2 regions of the Nitrobacter hamburgensis X14 genome follow, and region 1 is predicted to be linked to the other one. Evidence: predicted binding sites of a transcription regulator. Region 1 holds the regulator's gene; the other holds the start of a gene.

Region 1 (4,401 bases):
GCCGGACGCGGCTTCCGCGGTCGCAAGACAGGCGCCGATCGGAAAACCGCCGCCGAGCGCCTTCGCCAGCGACATCACGTCCGGCGCGACGCCGATGCGCCTGTAAGCAAAGAGATCGCCGGTGCGACCCATGCCGGTCTGCACCTCGTCGAACGCCAGCAGCAGACCGCGTTCATCGCAGAACTGGCGCAGCGCCCGGAAGAACGCATGGGACGGCTCGCGCACGCCGCCTTCGCCCTGCAGCGGCTCGATCAGAATGCCGGCGGTCGCGGGGCCGACCGCCTTCTTCACCGCCTCGATATCGTCGATCGGCACCTGGTCGAAGCCGTCCGTCGGCGGCCCGTACCCGTCGAGATATTTTTTCGAGCCGGTCGCCGCCAGCGCCGCCAGCGTGCGGCCATGGAAGGCGCCCTCGAAGGTGACGAGGCGATAGCGTTCCGGATGACCTTTGGAGGCATGATAGCGGCGCACAACCTTGATGGCGCACTCCACCGCCTCGGCGCCGGAATTGGCGAAGAAGGCGAAGTCGGCAAAGCTCTGCTCGCACAGCCGCGCCGCCAGCCGCTCGCCGTCCGGCGACTTGAACAGATTCGAGACGTGCCAGAGCTTTGCCGCCTGCGCCTGAAGCGCGGCGACGAGGTGCGGGTGGCAGTGGCCAAGCGCGTTCACAGCAACGCCGCTGGTGAAGTCGAGATAGCGTCCGCCGTCGGAGCCGACCAGCCACGCGCCCTCGCCGCTCTCGAATGAGAGATCGGCTCTTGCGAAAACGGGCAACAGATGGGACGGCGCGGCTCTGGTCATGACGGTTTGCCGGTTGATGGTGGGGGCGGATCGATCCGACTGCGCTGTGGCGCGATCAACTGTCAGCCCCGGAAACGAAACGTGCCGCCTTTCCGGCGGCACGTGAGTGTTATTCTAGGTGCGCGGCGATCCCTGTCAATATTCCCTTGCACGCCGGTGATGCGCGAAAGTCGCAGAGAGAGCCGATCTTTCCGATTTCATTGCAGAACATGTGGACGCCGCCAGGCCTGACTCTTGCGCGCGAGTCACGGCATATTGTAGCGTTAAGGCCGTCGGATACGACATCTCGTGCGGCAGTTTTGATCCTCGATGGTCCTGTTCTCGGCGTAAACGCCCGGGCGGTTTTCCCGCCCGGCGAGGGTTAAGGGATTCTGCCCACACGGGTTTTCAGGGGGACGCTTCAGGGCGGCCTTGCGGAGGCACGCGTGACATAAGGGAAAACGTGCGATGACGGTGATAACCTGGACCGACGACCGCGTCGAGCAACTGAAGAAGCTTTGGGAAGCGGGTCTCTCCGCAAGTCAGATCGCCGCTGAACTCGGCAACGTGACGCGCAATGCGGTGATCGGCAAGGTACACCGGCTCGGCCTGTCGGGCCGCGCCAAGAGCCCTTCGTCAACGGTGCCACGGCCGCGCAAGGCCCGTCCGGCCCAGCACGTCATGCGGGTGTCGCGCCCGGTCTCCCGCGGCAACACCGCACTCGCCCACGACTTCGAGGTCGAACTCGAGCCGGATCCGATCGCCTTCGACAACGTGGTGCCGATGAGCCAGCGGCTGTCGCTGCTCGAACTCAACGAAGCCACCTGTCACTGGCCGGTCGGCGATCCCTCGAGTCCGGAATTCTTCTTCTGCGGCGGCAAGGCACTCAACGGCCTGCCCTATTGCGCACACCACTCGCGCATTGCTTATCAGCCCGCCGCCGACCGCCGCCGCCAGCCGCCGAAGGTACGGTAATCAGACTGAAGAACGGGTCGCTCCTGCCAACGCAAGGAGGCCTCTATTCACCAGCGCCCGTGACGATGTCGGGCGCCGCTTCGGTCCTTCACACCAATTGATACGCCCGGGACTATAGAGCGTTTTCGAGCGAAGCATGTCCTCGGGCTTGACCCGAGGAGGGCACCGGTTCGCGTGAAGAAAACGCGTCAAATCAAAATCATAGAGCCAGCTTCTGATTCCATCAGAAACGAAAAGGCTCAAGGTCCCGCCTTCGCGGGAACGACGCTGGCTTTATGCAGCGCCTGTATAATGCCTTGCTATTCCGCCTTCGCGAAGCGCTCATCCAGCGCGTAGCCCGCGCCGCGCACCGTGCGGATCGGATCCGGCTCGCCGCCGGGATTGATCAGCTTGCGCAGCCGCCCGATATGAACGTCCACGGTGCGCTCGTCGATGTAGATGTCGCGGCCCCAGACGCTGTCGAGCAATTGCTCGCGGCTGAACACCCGGCCCGGATGCTCCAGAAAGAATTCCAGCAGGCGATACTCGGTCGGACCGAGATCGATCGGGCGGCCGGAACGCGCGACGCGATGCTTGTCGCGATCGAGCTCGATATCGCCAAAGCTCAGGATCGTGGCGAGCCGCTCCGGGCTCGCGCGCCGCAGCAGCCCCTTCACCCGCGCCAGAAGCTCCGGCACCGAGAACGGCTTGACGACGTAGTCGTCGGCGCCGGTCGCAAGTCCCCGCACCCGCTCGCTCTCCTCGCCGCGGGCGGTAAGCATGATGATCGGAAGCTGCCTGGTCTCGGGGCGCGCCCGCAGACGGCGGCACAGTTCGATGCCGGACAGGCCCGGCAGCATCCAGTCCAGCACCACAAGGTCGGGGGTGCGCTCCTTCAGCCACGTATCGGCCTCGTCGCCGCGCGCCACCGTTTCAACCTCGTAACCTTCGGCGTCGAGATTATAGCGCAGCAGCGTCGTCAGCGCCTCTTCGTCCTCGACCACCAGAATGCGTGCACTCATCGTGTGTTCTCGCCTGCTCTCGTTTCAGTTTCCCGGAGCCGCCGATGCGAAACCCGTCGTGTCCCCCTTGGGGCGCTTGTCGAGCATCTGCTGGCCCTCGATCATGTAGAACACCGTCTCCGCGATATTGGTTGCGTGGTCGCCGATCCGCTCGATGTTCTTGGCGCAGAACATCAGGTGGATACAGAACCCGATGTTGCGTGGGTCTTCCATCATGTAGGTCAGAAGTTCGCGGAACAAGGAGGTGCAGATGGCGTCCACCTCCTCGTCCCCCTTCCAGACCGCCATCGCCGCCGGCAGGTCGCGCGCCGCATAGGCATCGAGCACCGCCTTGACCTGGGACTGCACGAGGTCGGTCATGTGTTCGAGGCCGCGGATCAGTTTCATCGGATGGAAATCGCTATCGAGCGCAACCACACGCTTGCCCATGTTCTTGGCGAGATCGCCGATCCGTTCCAGATCGGCGGCGACCCGCATGGCGCCGACGATCGCGCGCAGGTCGACCGCCATCGGTTGCCGCCGCGCGATGGTGAGCACGGCGCGTTCCTCGATCATGCGCTGCAGCCGGTCGATTTCGGCATCGGCGGCGACGACGCGGGCGCCCAATGCGGTGTCGCGGCGGATCAGCGCATCGAGGGATTCGACGATCTGCCGTTCGGCGAGACCGCCCATCTCGGCAACCAGCCGCGTCAGTTCCTGGAGATCGTCGTCGAAAGCCTTGGTGGTGTGTTCGAAAGCCATTTCAAATCTCCCCGCCCATCCGCGCGTTTCAGCCGAAGCGGCCCGTGATGTAATCCTGGGTGCGGCGGTCGGCCGGCGAGGTGAAGACCTTGTTGGTCGGCCCGAACTCGACCATCTCACCGAGATACATGAACGCGGTGGTGTCCGAGACACGCGCCGCCTGCTGCATGTTATGGGTGACGATCGCGATGGTATAGTGTTCCTTGAGTTCGTCGATCAGTCCCTCGATTTTGGCCGTGGAGATCGGATCGAGCGCCGAGCACGGCTCATCGAACAGGATCACTTCCGGCCGCAGCGCGACCGTCCGCGCGATGCACAGGCGCTGCTGCTGACCGCCGGAGAGACTAAGCCCGCTGGCATTGAGCTTGTCCTTGACTTCGTTCCACAAGGCGCCGCCCTGCAGCGCCTTCTCCACCCGATCGTCCATCTCCGACTTCGACAGCTTTTCATAAAGGCGGATGCCGAACGCGATGTTCTCGTAGATCGTCATCGGGAACGGCGTCGGCTTCTGGAACACCATGCCGACCCGCGCGCGCAGAAGATTGAGATCGAGCCTGGGGTCGAGAATGTCGGTATTGTCCAGCAACACCTGCCCTTCGACGCGCTGGCCGGGATAGAGGTCGTACATGCGGTTGAAGACGCGGAGCAGGGTCGATTTTCCGCAACCCGAGGGACCGATGAAGGCCGTCACGCGGTTGGCGGCGATCGACAGGTTGATATTCTTCAGCGCCTGGTGCTGGCCGTAATAGAAATTGAGGTTACGGGCGGCAACCTTGGCGGGAGCGTCGGGATCGATCACCGACGGCGGAACGGCCGGGCGCGAGGCGGCGGCGGAAACATCGGTCATTTTGCGGTCCTCTCAGAGCCGATCAACCGCGCACCGATGTTCAGCGCCAGCACGGTC
Region 2 (4,401 bases), 1.1 Mb from region 1:
GGCAAGTCGCTCCGCGTCGATCAGGTTCCGCTGCGCCGCGTTCAACTCCAGCAGGGCGCTTTCGGCTCGTTCCTTCGACGCCCGCAATTCGTCCTCGGCATCGCGCTTGGCGATGGCATTCTTGCGGAACACCTCGACGGCGCGCGCCATGGCGCCGATTTCGTCCCGCGCGTCGGTGCCGGCGACCTTGCGATCGTAGTCGCCGGACATGATCGCGCGCATCGATGTCATGATCTGCCGCAAAGGCAGACGGATGCTGAGCGCGATGATGACGCCCGCGACGACGATGATCGCGAGGAAGATCGCGGCGATCCACAGCATCTTGCGGGAGATATCCGCGAGCGTATGGTCGAACGTCATTTGCGCGCTCTGCTCGCGCTGTCGCATCTTGACCGACAGGCCGTCGATCGCGCCGATGGTCTCCGCCTGGCTGGCGTCGATGGAGTTGCGCAGCAGGTCCGTCCGTTTGGCGAGCAATTCGGCAAGGTTTCCAATGCCGTCGTGCAGCGCGGAAGTCCGGGATTTGAGCCGCCGCAGCGCATCGCGCTGGAGATCGTTGTCCGAAAAATCGATCATCGCCGGAATGGTGCGCTCGATCGCATCGGCACTCTTGCGGACCTCGTCCGCGCTGGTCGAAGCCGGCGCCAGATAGTAGGCGTTCGCGGCCACCAACATCGCGGTGAACGTCTCGCGGGATTTCCCGAGTGTCGGCCAGATCCGGGCCTCGCGGCGACCGGTCGCGCCCTCGATGATCGAGTAGAGTCCCGCCATGTCCTTGGCGGGCGCCAGGATCTGGTCCTCGTAGGTTTTGGTAATCGCTGTCTGCAATGCGCGCAGTTCCCCGAAGCCGCTGAGAAAACGTTCGGTGGCGCGCTCCAGCTCATTGACCGAGCCCGACAGCATCGGGTCGGTCGAGGCGCGCGTGCTCAAGGTGCCGAGGACGGCCTCGCGCAACAGCAGGATTTCCGCAAACAGATCGGGGCTGGGCTGGTTGATGTAGCGGTGGATCAGATTTTGCAGCCGACCGGTCTCACTCTCGAGAACCGCGAGGATCTTGTCGGATTTCCTGACCTGACGCACGTCGTCCCACGCAGACCCCAGGGTCTTGGCGCCGCTCCATATCAACAGCGCCAGCACCAACACCACCGCAGAATTCAACGCCGCGATCGAGAGAATGCGCCACCGGATCGGAATCGCCCGAACCAGCCCCACGATGCCCGAGCGGCCCTGCGCCGCCAGACCTTCCTGCTCCTGCTGTTCCGCACCTGTGCCGTTCCGGGACTCGGCCAAGGCCAAGTCACTGACCTTGCCGATTCGTGCGATGTGGCTTGTCGTCTGCAGTCCGCACTGTGCCTTCATCGAGTCGTGCCTTTATAACTCCGGCGACAGCGGCTTCAAACGACTGCCAGAATAAGGACTGCCAGGCGACGACTTTAGCGCCCGCAAGCTTGGTCTGTCGATGCGAGCCGGCCTGCCCGGAAAGCCACGACATAACGGCGCAATGGGGCACCGGCGCTTGTCCCCTTTGATGGAGTCATCCGTCGGGAGAAAAGGTTCAACGCGATGGAGCCTCAACCTGGTCGCTTGATAACGGCCGCCTGCCGCGCCGGTCGTGAATTGCAGCGGCCGCGCGTTGGTCCTATCAGAAACGCATGACAGCGGGGCAGCCCCGGCCCCGCCGTGTGCGGAGGGCAAGGCACGATGCGAACACCGGCATGGAGACTGGCGCTGCTGTTCTGCGCGGTGCAATTCACTGCCGCACTGCCGCACTGCCGGCTCCGGCACGCGCCGTCACCGAGATCGCGTGGTGGCACGCGATGTCCGGCGAACTCGGCCGGCGGCTCGGACGGCTCGCCACCGAATTCAACGGGTCTCAATCCGAGTACCGGATCGTGCCGACCTACAAGGGCAACTACACCGAGACGGTGACCGCGGCGATCTTCGCGTTCCGCTCGCGGAGCCAGCCGGCGATCGTGCAGGTCAACGAAATCGCCACCGGCACCATGATGGCGGCTCAGGGGGCGATCTATCCGGTCTTCGAGCTGATGCGCGACGAGGACGAAGCGTTTTCCCCGGCGGCCTATCTTCCGGCCATCACGGGATACTATGCCGATGTCGCGGGCAACCTGCTGTCGTTCCCGTTCAATGTCTCGACCCCCATCCTCTATTACAACAAGGACCTGTTCCGCACCGCCGGTCTTGATCCCGAGAGGCCGCCGAAGACCTGGCCGGAGGTCGGCGAAGCCGCGAAGAGGCTGCGCGAGGCCGGGGTCGCTTGCGGCTTCACCACGTCGTGGCCGTCATGGGTCAATGTCGAGAGTTTTCTCGCCTTGCACAATCTGCCGATCGCAACGCGCGCCAACGGGTTCGGCGGGCTCGACGCCGTCCTCATTTTCAACAATCCACTGATGGTCCGCCACGTTGCCCAACTCGCCGAATGGCAGAAGACCGGAATTTTCGACTATAGCGGCCGGGGAACGGCTGCCGAGCCTCGTTTCCAGCATGGCGAATGCGGCATCTTCATGGGCTCTTCGGCGACCCGCGCGGATATCATCGCCAATTCCAAATTCGCCGTCGGCCAAGGCATGCTGCCGTTTTGGCCGGATGTCGAAGGCGCGCCGCAGAACACCATCATCGGCGGCGCCACATTATGGGTGCTGCGCGATCGCCCGCGCGAGGAATACAAGGGCGTCGCAAAATTCTTTGCCTATCTGTCGAAGCCCGAAGTACAGGCAGCCTGGCACCAGCACACCGGCTACCTGCCGATTACCCGCGCGGCATTCGATCTCACCCGCGCGCAGGGCTTTTACGATCGCAATCCGGGGTCCGCGATCGCGATCGAACAGATGACGCTGAAGCCGCCGACCGAGAATTCAAGGGGGTTGCGGCTCGGGTCGTTCGTTCTGATCCGCGCCGTCATCGAGGACGAACTCGAACAGGCCTTCAGCGGCAAGAAGAGCGCGCAGGCCGCGATGGATTCGGCGGTGGCGCGCGGCAACAAGCTGCTGCGCCAGTTTGAGCGCACCAATCCGTGACGAGTGTCGGGCAGTCGTTACGGTTGCCATTGCCAGGCATGGCCCATTCCAGAAACGGCGTCGCTTCCGCTTGCCTATGCGAAGAACGGAGTCGCTTCGCTCGCCTATGACCCGGCAATCCATCCCTTTGAGACGATGGATGCCCGGATCAAGTCCGGGCATGACGACGTCTGATTCCATCAATACGATCAGTCCTCTCGGACTCGTGCGCGCCTATTCCTTCTTCGGCTCTTTCGACATCCGCTCGAGGCGCTCCTGCATCTCTTTCATCTGACGGCGAAGATCCTCGATATTGTCGCCGGCATTATTGTCGCCTGCATTTGAGGCGTCAGGCGTTTTCTCCGGTTCGGGCGCGGCGGTCCCACTGCGCGGCGGCACGAACGGCTTGAACATCGAGAATGTGCGTTCGAACAATTCCATGTTGCGGCGGACATGCTCTTCGAGCGGCGCGAAGGGGGTGCCGCTGAAGGTGCTGGTCATCTGCTTGCGAAACTTCTCCTGCTCGCGGGTCAGCATGTCGATCGAGCGTTCGAGATATTTCGGCACCACCATCTGCATGCTGTCGCCATAGAAACGGATCAGCTGCCGCAGGAACGTGGTCGGGAGCAGATTCTGTCCGGCCTTGTTTTCCTGCTCGAAAATGATCTGCGCCAGCACCGAGCGGGTGATGTCGTCGCCGGTCTTTGCATCGAAAACGAGGAAATCCTCGCCCTGCTTGACCATCGTCGCGAGATCTTCGAGCGTCACATAGGTGCTGGTGCCGGTATTATAGAGTCTCCGGTTTGCATATTTCTTGATTGTCGTTGGTGTCTCTGATTTCGCCATAGGTCCCACACGTCCATCACACCGAGGACAAGAAACCCCGCCGGCGTCCACGATGGGGTTAACAAGTAGCGCATTGCAGCAAAGTAAGCACTTTCGGCACGCTTCGGCTACCGTTTTATGAGGGACAGTCAATTCCAAAGCACAGAGACTGCTCAGGAATATGCCCGGGCGCAACTTGGCCATTGGCGCGATTGACACGCTCTCGTGAGGGTGAATTGACACACTCCCGTGAGGTTAACAGGATAGAACCCAGACACGGGGTCGTCGGCGGCCCTCGTCCAGTTTCAAGTCACTCAAGTTTCAGGAGGTGTCCATGTCAGACGATGTCGTCATCGTCAGCGCCGCCCGCACCCCGGTGGGAAGTTTCAACGGTGCGTTCGCCACCACGCCGGCCCATACTCTCGGCGCTGTCGCCGTCAAGGCCGCGTTGGAGCGGGCGGGTATCGAGCCGGGACGCGTCTCCGAGGTTATCCTGGGCCAGATTTTGACCGCGGCGCAGGGCCAGAACCCGGCGCGGCAGGCGTCGATCGCCGCCGGCGTT

What was found. Region 1 encodes PhoB, which activates phosphate uptake and scavenging genes when phosphate is short. Its sites were predicted from a motif close to TGTCATNNANCTGTCAT; they were not measured.
Region 2: ugpB (sn-glycerol-3-phosphate ABC transporter substrate-binding protein UgpB) is a predicted target of PhoB. The motif match lies at 1,642-1,658, and genes of this name have one in related genera.

The regions. Positions count from the first base shown of each region.
Region 1 covers NC_007964.1:700,090-704,490, reverse strand. The annotation lists gene NHAM_RS03330 (aspartate aminotransferase family protein) at 1-801, opposite strand, end outside; gene NHAM_RS03325 (GcrA family cell cycle regulator) at 1,249-1,755, shown strand; gene phoB (phosphate regulon transcriptional regulator PhoB) at 2,055-2,756, opposite strand; gene phoU (phosphate signaling complex protein PhoU) at 2,781-3,497, opposite strand; gene pstB (phosphate ABC transporter ATP-binding protein PstB) at 3,526-4,344, opposite strand; gene pstA (phosphate ABC transporter permease PstA) at 4,341-4,401, opposite strand, start outside.
Region 2 covers NC_007964.1:4,055,918-4,060,318, forward strand. The annotation lists gene NHAM_RS18905 (sensor histidine kinase) at 1-1,359, opposite strand, end outside; gene ugpB (sn-glycerol-3-phosphate ABC transporter substrate-binding protein UgpB) at 1,716-3,035, shown strand; gene phaR (polyhydroxyalkanoate synthesis repressor PhaR) at 3,249-3,860, opposite strand; partial or broken gene NHAM_RS18920 (acetyl-CoA C-acetyltransferase) at 4,174-4,401, shown strand, end outside.